DNA from 3 places in the Pseudomonas sp. YH-1 genome. Region 3 is predicted to be linked to each of the others. Evidence: predicted binding sites of a transcription regulator. Region 3 holds the regulator's gene; each other region holds the start of a gene.
The links. The regulator FliA, encoded in region 3, starts transcription of late flagellar genes. The targets are predictions, from matches to a motif close to CTAAAGTTTNNNNNNNNNNNGCCGNTAA.
Positions count from the first base shown of each region.

Region 1: a site for FliA is predicted at 1,817-1,844, ahead of ACKI1H_RS11300 (methyl-accepting chemotaxis protein). Genes of this name have one in related genera too.
Region 2: a site for FliA is predicted at 1,208-1,235, ahead of motA (flagellar motor stator protein MotA). Genes of this name have one in related genera too.

Region 1 covers NZ_CP178184.1:2,387,308-2,390,522, forward strand. Annotated here, with positions in the region: gene ACKI1H_RS11300 (methyl-accepting chemotaxis protein) at 1-1,612, opposite strand, end outside; gene ACKI1H_RS11305 (methyl-accepting chemotaxis protein) at 1,997-3,215, opposite strand, start outside.
Region 2 covers NZ_CP178184.1:338,976-342,190, reverse strand. Annotated here, with positions in the region: gene ACKI1H_RS01630 (HDOD domain-containing protein) at 1-1,159, opposite strand, end outside; gene motA (flagellar motor stator protein MotA) at 1,293-2,144, shown strand; gene motB (flagellar motor protein MotB) at 2,147-3,190, shown strand.
Region 3 covers NZ_CP178184.1:5,640,315-5,643,529, forward strand. Annotated here, with positions in the region: gene ACKI1H_RS25740 (chemotaxis protein CheA) at 1-94, opposite strand, end outside; gene ACKI1H_RS25745 (protein phosphatase CheZ) at 126-908, opposite strand; gene ACKI1H_RS25750 (chemotaxis response regulator CheY) at 927-1,301, opposite strand; gene fliA (RNA polymerase sigma factor FliA) at 1,499-2,248, opposite strand; gene fleN (flagellar synthesis regulator FleN) at 2,245-3,072, opposite strand.

The sequences.
Region 1 (3,215 bases), 3.3 Mb from region 3:
GCTGGCTCTCGGTCATGGTGTCCACCGCTTCGCGGGCGCCGACCTGCAGTTCCTCGATCATCTTCTGGATCTGCTGCGCCGACTCCTGGGCGCGGTGGGCGAGGTTGCGCACCTCGTCCGCCACCACAGCGAAGCCACGGCCGGCTTCACCGGCACGGGCGGCCTCGATGGCGGCGTTCAGGGCCAGCAGGTTGGTCTGCTCGGAGATGCCCTTGATCACTTCGAGGATCTGCCCGATGTTCACCGTGCGGCTGTTCAGCGCTTCGATGTTGGCGCAGGCCGAGCTGATCTTGTCGGACAACAGGTTCATCGCACTGATGGTCTGCTCCACCACCTGACGGCCGTCGCCGGCCTGGTGCGAGGCGTCGGTGGCGTGGTGGGACGCGTCGGCGGCGTTGCGGGCGATTTCCTGGGCGGCAGCGCCCAGTTCGTTGATCGCCGCGGCCACACTATTGGTGCGATTGGATTGCTCGTCGGAGTTGCTCATGGACGAATTGGAGGCGTTCACCACCAGTTGCGAGACGTCGTGCAACTGGCGTGCGGTGGAAGCCACCTCGCGAATCGATTCGTGGATGCGCTCGACGAAGCGGTTGAAGGCATTGCCCAGCACGCCAAACTCGTCGTTGCTGGCGACCTTCAGGCGCTTGGTCAGGTCGCCTTCGCCCTGGGCGATGTCTTCCATGGCGCGGCCCATGGTGGTCAGCGGCTGCATCAGCACGCGGATCAGCATGCCCAGCAGGAGCAGGATGGCGACGATGGCGATGGCGGCGGCAACGATGGCCGATGCGCGGAACTTGCTCAGCATGGAGTAGGCGGCGTCCTTGTCGATGGACAGGCCGATGTACCAGTTCACCGACGGCAGGCCCTTCACCTGGGTGAAGCTGAGGATGCGCGTGTGGCCATTGAGCTCGGCCTCGCTGAAGCCGCCGCCGATCTTCGGGGTGTTCTGCGGGTAGATGTCGGAGAGAGACTTCATGATGAAGCTCTTGTCCGGGTGCACCAGGATCTTGCCGTCACCGCTGACCAGGAAGGCGTAGCCCATGCCGCTGAAGTCCAGCGAGTTGATGATCTGTACCAGGGTCTGCAGGCCGAGGTCGCCGCCGACCACGCCCACGGTCTTGCCAGCGGCGCGGGCCGGGGTGGCCACGGTCATGATCAGCTCCTGGGTGGCTGCGTCGATGTACGGCTCGGTCAGCGTAGTGCCGCCGGCCGCGACGGCATCCTTGTACCAGGGGCGGGTGCGAGGGTCGTAACCGTCAGGCATGGCGCTGTTGGGGCGCATGGTGAAGGTGCCGTCTTCCTGGCCCAGGTAGGTGAAGTTGAAGGTCTTGCGCAGGGTGTCCTGCTCCAGCAGCTCGCTCAGGTGTTCCGGCGTGCTGTCGCGGGCGATGGTCTGCGCAGTGCTTTCGATCAGCAGCAGTCGGCCGCTCAGCCAGTTCTGGATATTGCTGGCGCTCACGTCGCCCATTTCCCGCAGATAATCCTCGAGGTCCTCGCGGATCGCGTTGCGCTGCAGGTAGTCGTTGTAGAGGGTGAAGAGGGCGAATGCCGAGAAAACAACAAGCGAGGCGGCCAGAAGGATCTTATGGCTGAATTTCAGGCTCTTGATCATGCTGCGAGTCCGGAAGTAGTGGGATGCCTGAACGGCGTTGGTCCGGGCGACAGATCCGGTGTCGCCGCAGAACGTCCGTCCCCTTGGTGTGAAACGGACGGCACCGGCGCGGCGGATAGCCGTGCGGGCGTGGCCGGAACTCCCTTGTGCCGGCGGTGACGACAGGCCCGGTTTGTTGGTTGCTATCAAAGGCCTTCACCCTTGATTTCGGCGTGCGCGAGGGAAGCTTGAAAGAGTCGGACGAACGGTAGAGGTGGCTCTGTGGCGGGTGTTTCAGCGCTGATACAGGTGTGTTGACACGGCCCCTGTGCAAGCGGCGTCTGCTTCTGGATAGCTCGCGAAAAAAAAGGCGCCCGAAGGCGCCTTTTTCATCCGTGCTGAAAATCAGATGCGGAAGCTGTCCACCAGGTGACGCAGGCGGCCAGCCTGGTTCTCCAGGTCGGCGCAGGCGCGCAGGGTGGCTTGCAGGTTCTCCACGCCTTCCTGGTTCAGGGTGTTGATCTCGGTAATGTCCATGTTCAGCGAGTCGACCACGGCGGTCTGTTCCTCAGTGGCGGTGGCCACCGACTGGTTCATCGAGTCGATCTCGCCGATGCGGTGGGTGACGCTGGCCAGGCGCTCGCCGGCGCGGTTGGCGATTTCCACGCTCTCCAGGCTGTAGCGCTGGCTTTCGGTCATGGTGTCCACGGCCTCGCGAGCGCCGACCTGCAACTCCTCGATCATCTTCTGGATTTCCTGCGCGGACTCCTGGGCGCGGTGCGCCAGGTTGCGCACCTCGTCCGCCACCACAGCGAAGCCACGGCCCGCTTCACCGGCGCGGGCGGCCTCGATGGCGGCGTTCAGGGCCAGCAGGTTGGTCTGCTCGGAGATGCCCTTGATCACTTCGAGGATCTGCCCGATGTTCACCGTGCGGCTATTCAGCGCTTCGATGTTGGCGCAGGCCGAGCTGATCTTGTCCGACAGCAGGTTCATCGCGCTGATGGTCTGTTCCACCACCTGACGACCGTCGCCGGCCTGGTGCGAGGCGTCGGTGGCGTGGTGGGACGCGTCGGCGGCGTTGCGGGCGATTTCCTGGGCGGCAGCGCCCAGCTCGTTGATCGCTGCGGCCACGCTGTTGGTGCGATTGGCCTGCTCGTCGGAGTTGCTCATGGAGGAGTTGGAGGCGTTCACCACCAGTTGCGAGACGTCGTGCAGCTGGCGTGCGGTGGAGGCCACCTCACGGATGGACTCGTGGATACGCTCGACGAAGCGATTGAAGGCGTTGGCCAGCACACCGAATTCGTCGTTGCTGGCGACCTGCAGGCGCTTGGTCAGGTCGCCTTCGCCTTGAGCGATGTCCTGCATGGCGCGGCCCATGTCGGTCAGCGGTGCCATCAGCACGCGGATCAGCATGCCGAGCAGGAGCAGGATGGCGACGATGGCGATGACGGTGGCGATGATGGCGGTGTTGCGGAAGTCGCTGAGCATCGCGTAGGCGGAGTCCTTGTTGAGCACCAGTGCGACGTACCAGGTCACTCCCGGCAGGCCCTTCACCGGAGTCATGGAGACCAGTTGGTCTTCGCCGTTGATGCTGACTTCCTGCACGCCCGGCTGCACCTTGGGT
Region 2 (3,215 bases), 1.4 Mb from region 3:
CCTTGTCGGCCAGCAGGATCATGCCGCGCTGCAGGCCGCAGGCTTGCAGCGCTGCGGTGGCGCAGTCGAGCAGCTGCACGGCGTTGCCGAACGGGCTGGGCGCCTGCATCAGGCGGGTGCAGTGCTGGCGCCATTCGGCCAGGGTGTCCGGCGCCTTGGCCGGTTCCTCGGCTTTCGGCCCGTTGAGCCAGCGGCGCGCGTCCCAGGGCCACAGCAGCGCCTCGGCGGGGTGCCAGAGTAGCGGGCGGGCGTGGCGGCGGGCGCTCTGCGCGGCGAGACCGTGGACTATCTGTTGCAGTTCTTCCAGCGGTATCTGCAGATAAAGGCTGGTCAGGCGCTGCCAGCGCAGCATGTGTACGCCGCCCCAGGATTGGTGCGCGGCCATGGTGATGCTGTTGGCGAGGAGAATGGTGTTGGCCGGGCGGGTCAGCCAGCGTTGCAGCTCCGGGTCGGCGTCCAGGCGTTGCTGCTGGCCCAGTGGTTCATGCTCGGTATGCGCAACATGCAGGGCACGCACCAGCAGGCGCTTGTCGTCGCTGAGCAGGGCGTAGCCCTGGCCAACCCAGTCCGGCAGCCGCCAACTGTCGGCCAGCGCGCGGCACAGCGGCAGCAGCCGGGTGCCGAGCAGTTCCTCTTCGACCTCGCTGCTGCAGCGGCCCAGGCCGTAGACCTGGCGCTGCCAGCTCTCCATCAGCTCCGGTCTTGCGGTCGCCAGCGCCCACAGCGGCGCGAGGGTGAACAGACTGCCCCAGTGAATTTCCTGCCAGAGTCGCGCCAGGCGATTGGCGAACAGGCCGCTGGCCTGCTGCATGGCATGGCGGCTGATCAGCAGCAGCTGGTTCAGCGCGCGCGGCATCTGCGCCTCGGGCACCGCGGGGAGGCTGTCGAGCAACTGGCTGGCGCGACTCAGGCCCAGGCGGTTGAGCGCAACTTCCAGGCTTTCCGCCGGATTGTCCCTGGCGCTCTGTGCCCGGTTGGCTTCGCGCAGGATGGCGAACGCCAGCGTTGGCGCGTCCTGCAGCAGGTCGGCGATCTCTCGGATCGAGCGCCGGCTATCGTTCAACGCACGGCGAATGTCATCGCGCTGCTCCAGCGGAACCGGTAAAGGCAGATCTTCCAACTGATCGAGCCAGGCCTTGAGACGCTCTGGATGAAGCATTTGCTTTGACATGCGTGAGGCGCCGAACTGGTTTTTAGTGTTTTCGGCCTATAGTCTTGCCCGAAATCTCCGATAACAACAGGGAGGCGGGAAACATGCCTCCCTTTCTGTTCACCGTTTCAGTCCGGTCCCCATGGCAAAAATCATCGGCATCATCGTTCTCATGGCCAGCGTGCTCGGCGGCTACATGCTCTCCGGCGGCAAGATCGCGGCCATCATTCAGCCGTTCGAGGTGCTGATCATCGGCGGCGCCGCGCTGGGTGCATTCCTTCAGGCGAACCCCGGCAGCACCTTCATGACCGTGCTGAAGAAGGCGCCGAAGATGTTCGGCAACCGCTTCACCCACACCTTCTACCTGGAGGTGCTGGGCATGCTTTATGAAGTGCTCAACAAGAGCCGTCGTGAAGGCATGATGGCCATCGAGGCCGATGTCGAGGACCCGGCCGCCAGCCCGATCTTCAGCAAGTACCCCGCGGTGCTCAAGGACGAACGCATGACGGCGTATGTCTGCGATTACCTGCGCATCATGTCCTCCGGCAACATGGCGCCCCACGAGCTGGAAGGCCTGTTCGACATGGAGCTGGGCAGCCTGAAGGAAGATCTGGAACACCCGGCCCATGCCGTGACCCGCGTCGCCGACGCCCTGCCGGGCTTCGGTATCGTTGCCGCGGTCCTGGGTATCGTGATCACCATGGCCCTGCTCGGCCAGGGTAGCCAGGCCGAGATCGGCCACCACGTCGCCGCAGCGCTGGTGGGTACCTTCCTCGGTATTCTCGCGGCCTACGGCTTTGTCGGTCCGCTGGCCAACGCCCTGGAGCATGACGCCAAGGAAGAGCTGAACCTTTACGAGTCGATCAAGGCCTGCCTGGTGGCGTCCGCCTCCGGCATGCCGCCGTCGCTGGCCGTCGAGTTCGGCCGCAAGGTGCTGCTGCCGGCGCACCGTCCCAGCTTCAGTGAGCTGGAACAGGCGGTACGTGGGCGCTAAGCATGGATAACAACCAGCCGATCATCGTCAAGCGCATCAAGCGCTATGCCGCCGGCCACCATGGCGGTGGCTGGAAGATCGCCTTCGCCGACTTCGCCACCGCCATGATGGCGTTCTTCCTGGTGCTCTGGCTGCTGTCCTCGGCCACGCCGGAGCAGAAGAAGGCCATCTCCGGCTACTTCCAGGACCCCATCGGTTTCACCGAGAGTGCCAGCCCCTATGTCATCGACCTGGGTGGCACGCCGACGCCGGCGCCGGACAAGACCCTGAACCCGCAGATCCAGGCCCAGCCGGACGCCGACGAGACGCGGATCAACCCGGACGAGAATGCCAAGATCACCGAGCAACAGGCCCAGGACGTCGCCGAGCAGGTGGAAAAGGAACGTCTGGAGCTGTTGCTGCAGGAGTTGCAGAACAAGGTCGACGAGAACCCGACCCTGAAGCGCTTCAAGGACCAGATCCTCTTCGAGATCACCCAGGACGGCCTGCGCATCCAGATCGTCGACTCGGACAACCGGCCGATGTTCGACCTGGGCAGCGCGCGCCTGCAGCCGTACTTCGAGGACATCCTGCTGGCGCTGGCCGAGACCATCAAGCAGGTGCCGAACAAGATCAGCATCAGCGGTCACACCGATGCCAAGCCTTACGCCGGCAACGGCGAGTTCGGCAACTGGGAGTTGTCAGCCAACCGCGCCAACGCCGCACGCCGTGCGCTGGAGGCCGGCGGCTATCCGGTAGACCAGATCGCCCGCGTGGTGGGGTACGCCTCTTCCGCGCTGTTCGACCGTGACAAGCCGCTCAACCCGGTGAACCGCCGCATCGACATCATCGTCCTGACCAAGAAGGCCCAGCGGGCCATCGAGGGACAGGATGGCGGGACGCAGAAGCTGCCCGAGGGTGCTGCTCCGGTCGCGCCGGGCGCCGCTCCGGCCCAGCCGGCAGCCGGGCAGGGTGACCCGCTGCCGCCGGACCAGCTCAAGCAGAAGCTCAACCTGTTCGACGACGGCGGCACGCTGAAGCTCGACGAGCTGAACAAGCAGCAGTAAGAACGCAGAAGGCCAGCTGAAAAGC
Region 3 (3,215 bases):
CCAGCTCGACCAGTTGTTCGGACAGTAGCTCGAGAATCTCGCCGGCCTCCACCAGGAAGTCCTGGAGGATTTCGTCATCGGCGTCGAAGCTCATTCGGTGCTCCCTCTACAGCGTCAGCGGACGCTTAAAAACCAAGGCTGGACAACAGGTCATCGACATCGTCCTGACCGGATACGACGTCCTTTCTTGTATCGGCAGCAATCTGCGGACCTTCACCCTTGGACGATCTTTCTTTTTCCACCGCGTCGCGCATGCTCTCGTGGTCATGCTCGATGCCGGCGTAGCGATCGACCTGTCCCGCCATCCAGACCAGCTTCACCAGGTTCGACTCGACCTCGGTCACCAGCTTGGTGACGCGCTTGATCACCTGCCCGGTGAGGTCCTGGAAGTCCTGCGCGAGCAGGATGTCGTTCAGGTGCGCGGAGAGCTTGCGGCTGTCCTGGGCGCTGATGTAGAGGAACTGCTCGACACGCTTGGCCAGGTCACGGAAGGCCTCGGGGCCCAGTTCGCGACGCATGAACCGCGACCAGTCTTCCTGCAGTTCCTTGGCCTGGGTCTCGATGTGCATGACCACCGGGGTGCACTCTTCCACCAGGTCCATGGTGCGGTTGGCCGCTTTCTCGGTCATCGTCACCACGTAGGACAGGCGATCAGTGGCGTCGGCGATCTGCGAGACTTCCTGGGCACGCGGAGAGCTGGGGTCGATCTGGAAGTTGACGATGGCGTTGTGCAGCTCACGGGTGAGCTTGCCCACTTCCTGGTAAAGCCCACGATCGCGCGCCTGGTTGAGCTCGGAGATCAGTTGCACGGCGGTCTGCACGTCGCCCTGCTCGAGGCATTCGACCAACTCGCGCGCGTGTTTTTTCAGGGTCGACTCGAAGTCACCCGCGGATTCGTTGAAATCCATGACGCCCTCTTGTCAGCCTCAGCTGCCGACCCGCTCGAAAATCTTCTCGATCTTTTCTTTCAGCACCTGAGCGGTGAAAGGCTTGACCACATAGCCGTTGACCCCGGCCTGGGCCGCTTCGATGATCTGGTCGCGCTTGGCTTCGGCGGTGACCATCAGCACTGGCAGGTGCTTCAGACGCTCGTCGGCGCGGACCGCACGAAGCAGGTCGATGCCGGTCATGCCAGGCATGTTCCAGTCGGTAACGAGGAAGTCGAAGTTGCCGCTGTGCAGCATCGGCAGCGCAGTGGTGCCGTCGTCGGCCTCTGCGGTGTTGGTGAACCCCAGGTCCCGCAGGAGGTTCTTGATGATGCGCCTCATCGTGGAAAAGTCGTCCACGATGAGAATTTTCATGTTCTTGTCCAAACCTGCCTCCATCGATACCAAACGCGCCCTGGCGGGCGTGCCGTCAATTCATCGAGCGCCGTGCGCTCTTTGCGGTGGGCGCGTCAAAGGAACGTCACCCAAAAATTCGTAAGCCTATAACTTGCCTAAGGAAAATCCCTTCAGCACCGCCCCACAGAGGCAGCCGACGCGAAACTACCCGATGCTCAGCGCGCGCGCCACTCCGCCAGACGCGAGCGCAGGCGCGCGGCGCACTGGCTGTGCAGCTGGCTGACGCGGGATTCGCTGACGCCCAGCACTTCGCCGATCTCCTTGAGGTTGAGCTCCTCGTCGTAGTACAGGGCCAGTACCAGCCGCTCACGCTCGGGCAGCTTGCTGATGGCATCGGCCAGGGCGGCCTGGAAGCGTTCGTCTTCCAGCCCGTGGGACGGCTCGTTCTCGTGGTGCGAGGCGTCTTCGGCAAAGCCGCTGCCCTGGTCGCCGTCCTGCAACATGTCATCGAAGCTGTACAGACGGCTGCCCTGGGTGTCGCTGAGGATGCCGTAATAATCTTCGAGGCTCATATTGAGTTCGGCAGCAACCTCCTGATCTTTAGCGTCGCGTCCGGTGCGCGCTTCGACGGCGCGGATCGCATCACTGACCATGCGGGTGTTGCGGTGGACCGAACGCGGGGCCCAGTCGCCCTTGCGCACCTCATCGAGCATGGCGCCACGGATGCGGATGCCGGCGTAGGTTTCGAAGCTCGCACCCTTGCCCTGGTCGTACTTCTTCGCTGCCTCCAGCAGGCCGATCATGCCGGCCTGCATCAGGTCCTCCACCTGCACGCTGGCCGGCAGGCGGCCGAGCAGGTGGTAGGCGATGCGCTTCACCAGCGGGGCGTGTTTCTGGATCAGCAGTTCCTGGGAGTTGTGCGCCTGTGCCTTGCTGTACATACGCGCTCCGGAGGCCGCGGTCATACGGCCGAACCCGTGGGATGTTGCACCAGGCGCTCGACGAAGAACTCCAGGTGCCCTCGTGGGTTGGCCGGCAGCGGCCAGCTGTCGACCTTCTGCGCCACCGCACGGAAGGCCAGGGAAGCCTTGCTGCGCGGGAACGCCTCATACACCGAACGCTGCTTCTGCACCGCCTTGCGCACCGACTCGTCGTAGGGAATGGCGCCGACGTACTGCAGCGCCACATCCAGGAAGCGGTCGGTGACCTTGGTCAGCTTGGCGAACAGATTGCGGCCTTCCTGGGGACTGTGGGCCATGTTCGCCAGCACGCGGAAACGGGTCATGCCGTAGTCGCGGTTGAGCAGCTTGATCAAAGCGTAGGCATCGGTGATGGACGTGGGTTCATCACAAACGACCAGCAGCACTTCCTGGGCGGCACGAACGAAGCTCACCACCGAGTCACCGATGCCGGCGGCGGTGTCCACCACCAGCACGTCGATGTTGTCGCTGATGTCGCTGAAGGCCTGGATCAGGCCGGCGTGCTGCATCGGCGTGAGGTGCACCATGCTCTGGGTGCCCGAGGCCGCCGGAACGATGCGGATGCCACCGGGGCCCTGGAGGATCACGTCGCGCAGGTCGCATTCGCCTTCGATCACGTCGGCCAGCGTCCGCTTGGGCGACAGCCCCAGCAGCACGTCGACGTTGGCCAGGCCCAGGTCGGCGTCCAGCAGCATGACGCGGCGGCCGAGATCGGCCAGCGCCAGCGACAGGTTCACCGACACGTTGGTCTTGCCTACGCCACCCTTGCCACCGGTGACTGCGATTACCTGAACCGGATGCATACCCATATCAATACCTTGTCTCGTCGTTCGACCGTCACGCTTCTGGCGTTTCGGCTAATCCGGTTGCAGTGCTCTACCGCCTCCGGCGCTCGCGGATCGTCTTGCAGAGCATCCGCATCGCTTGGGCGGCTCAACCGGCCGCCCCATGC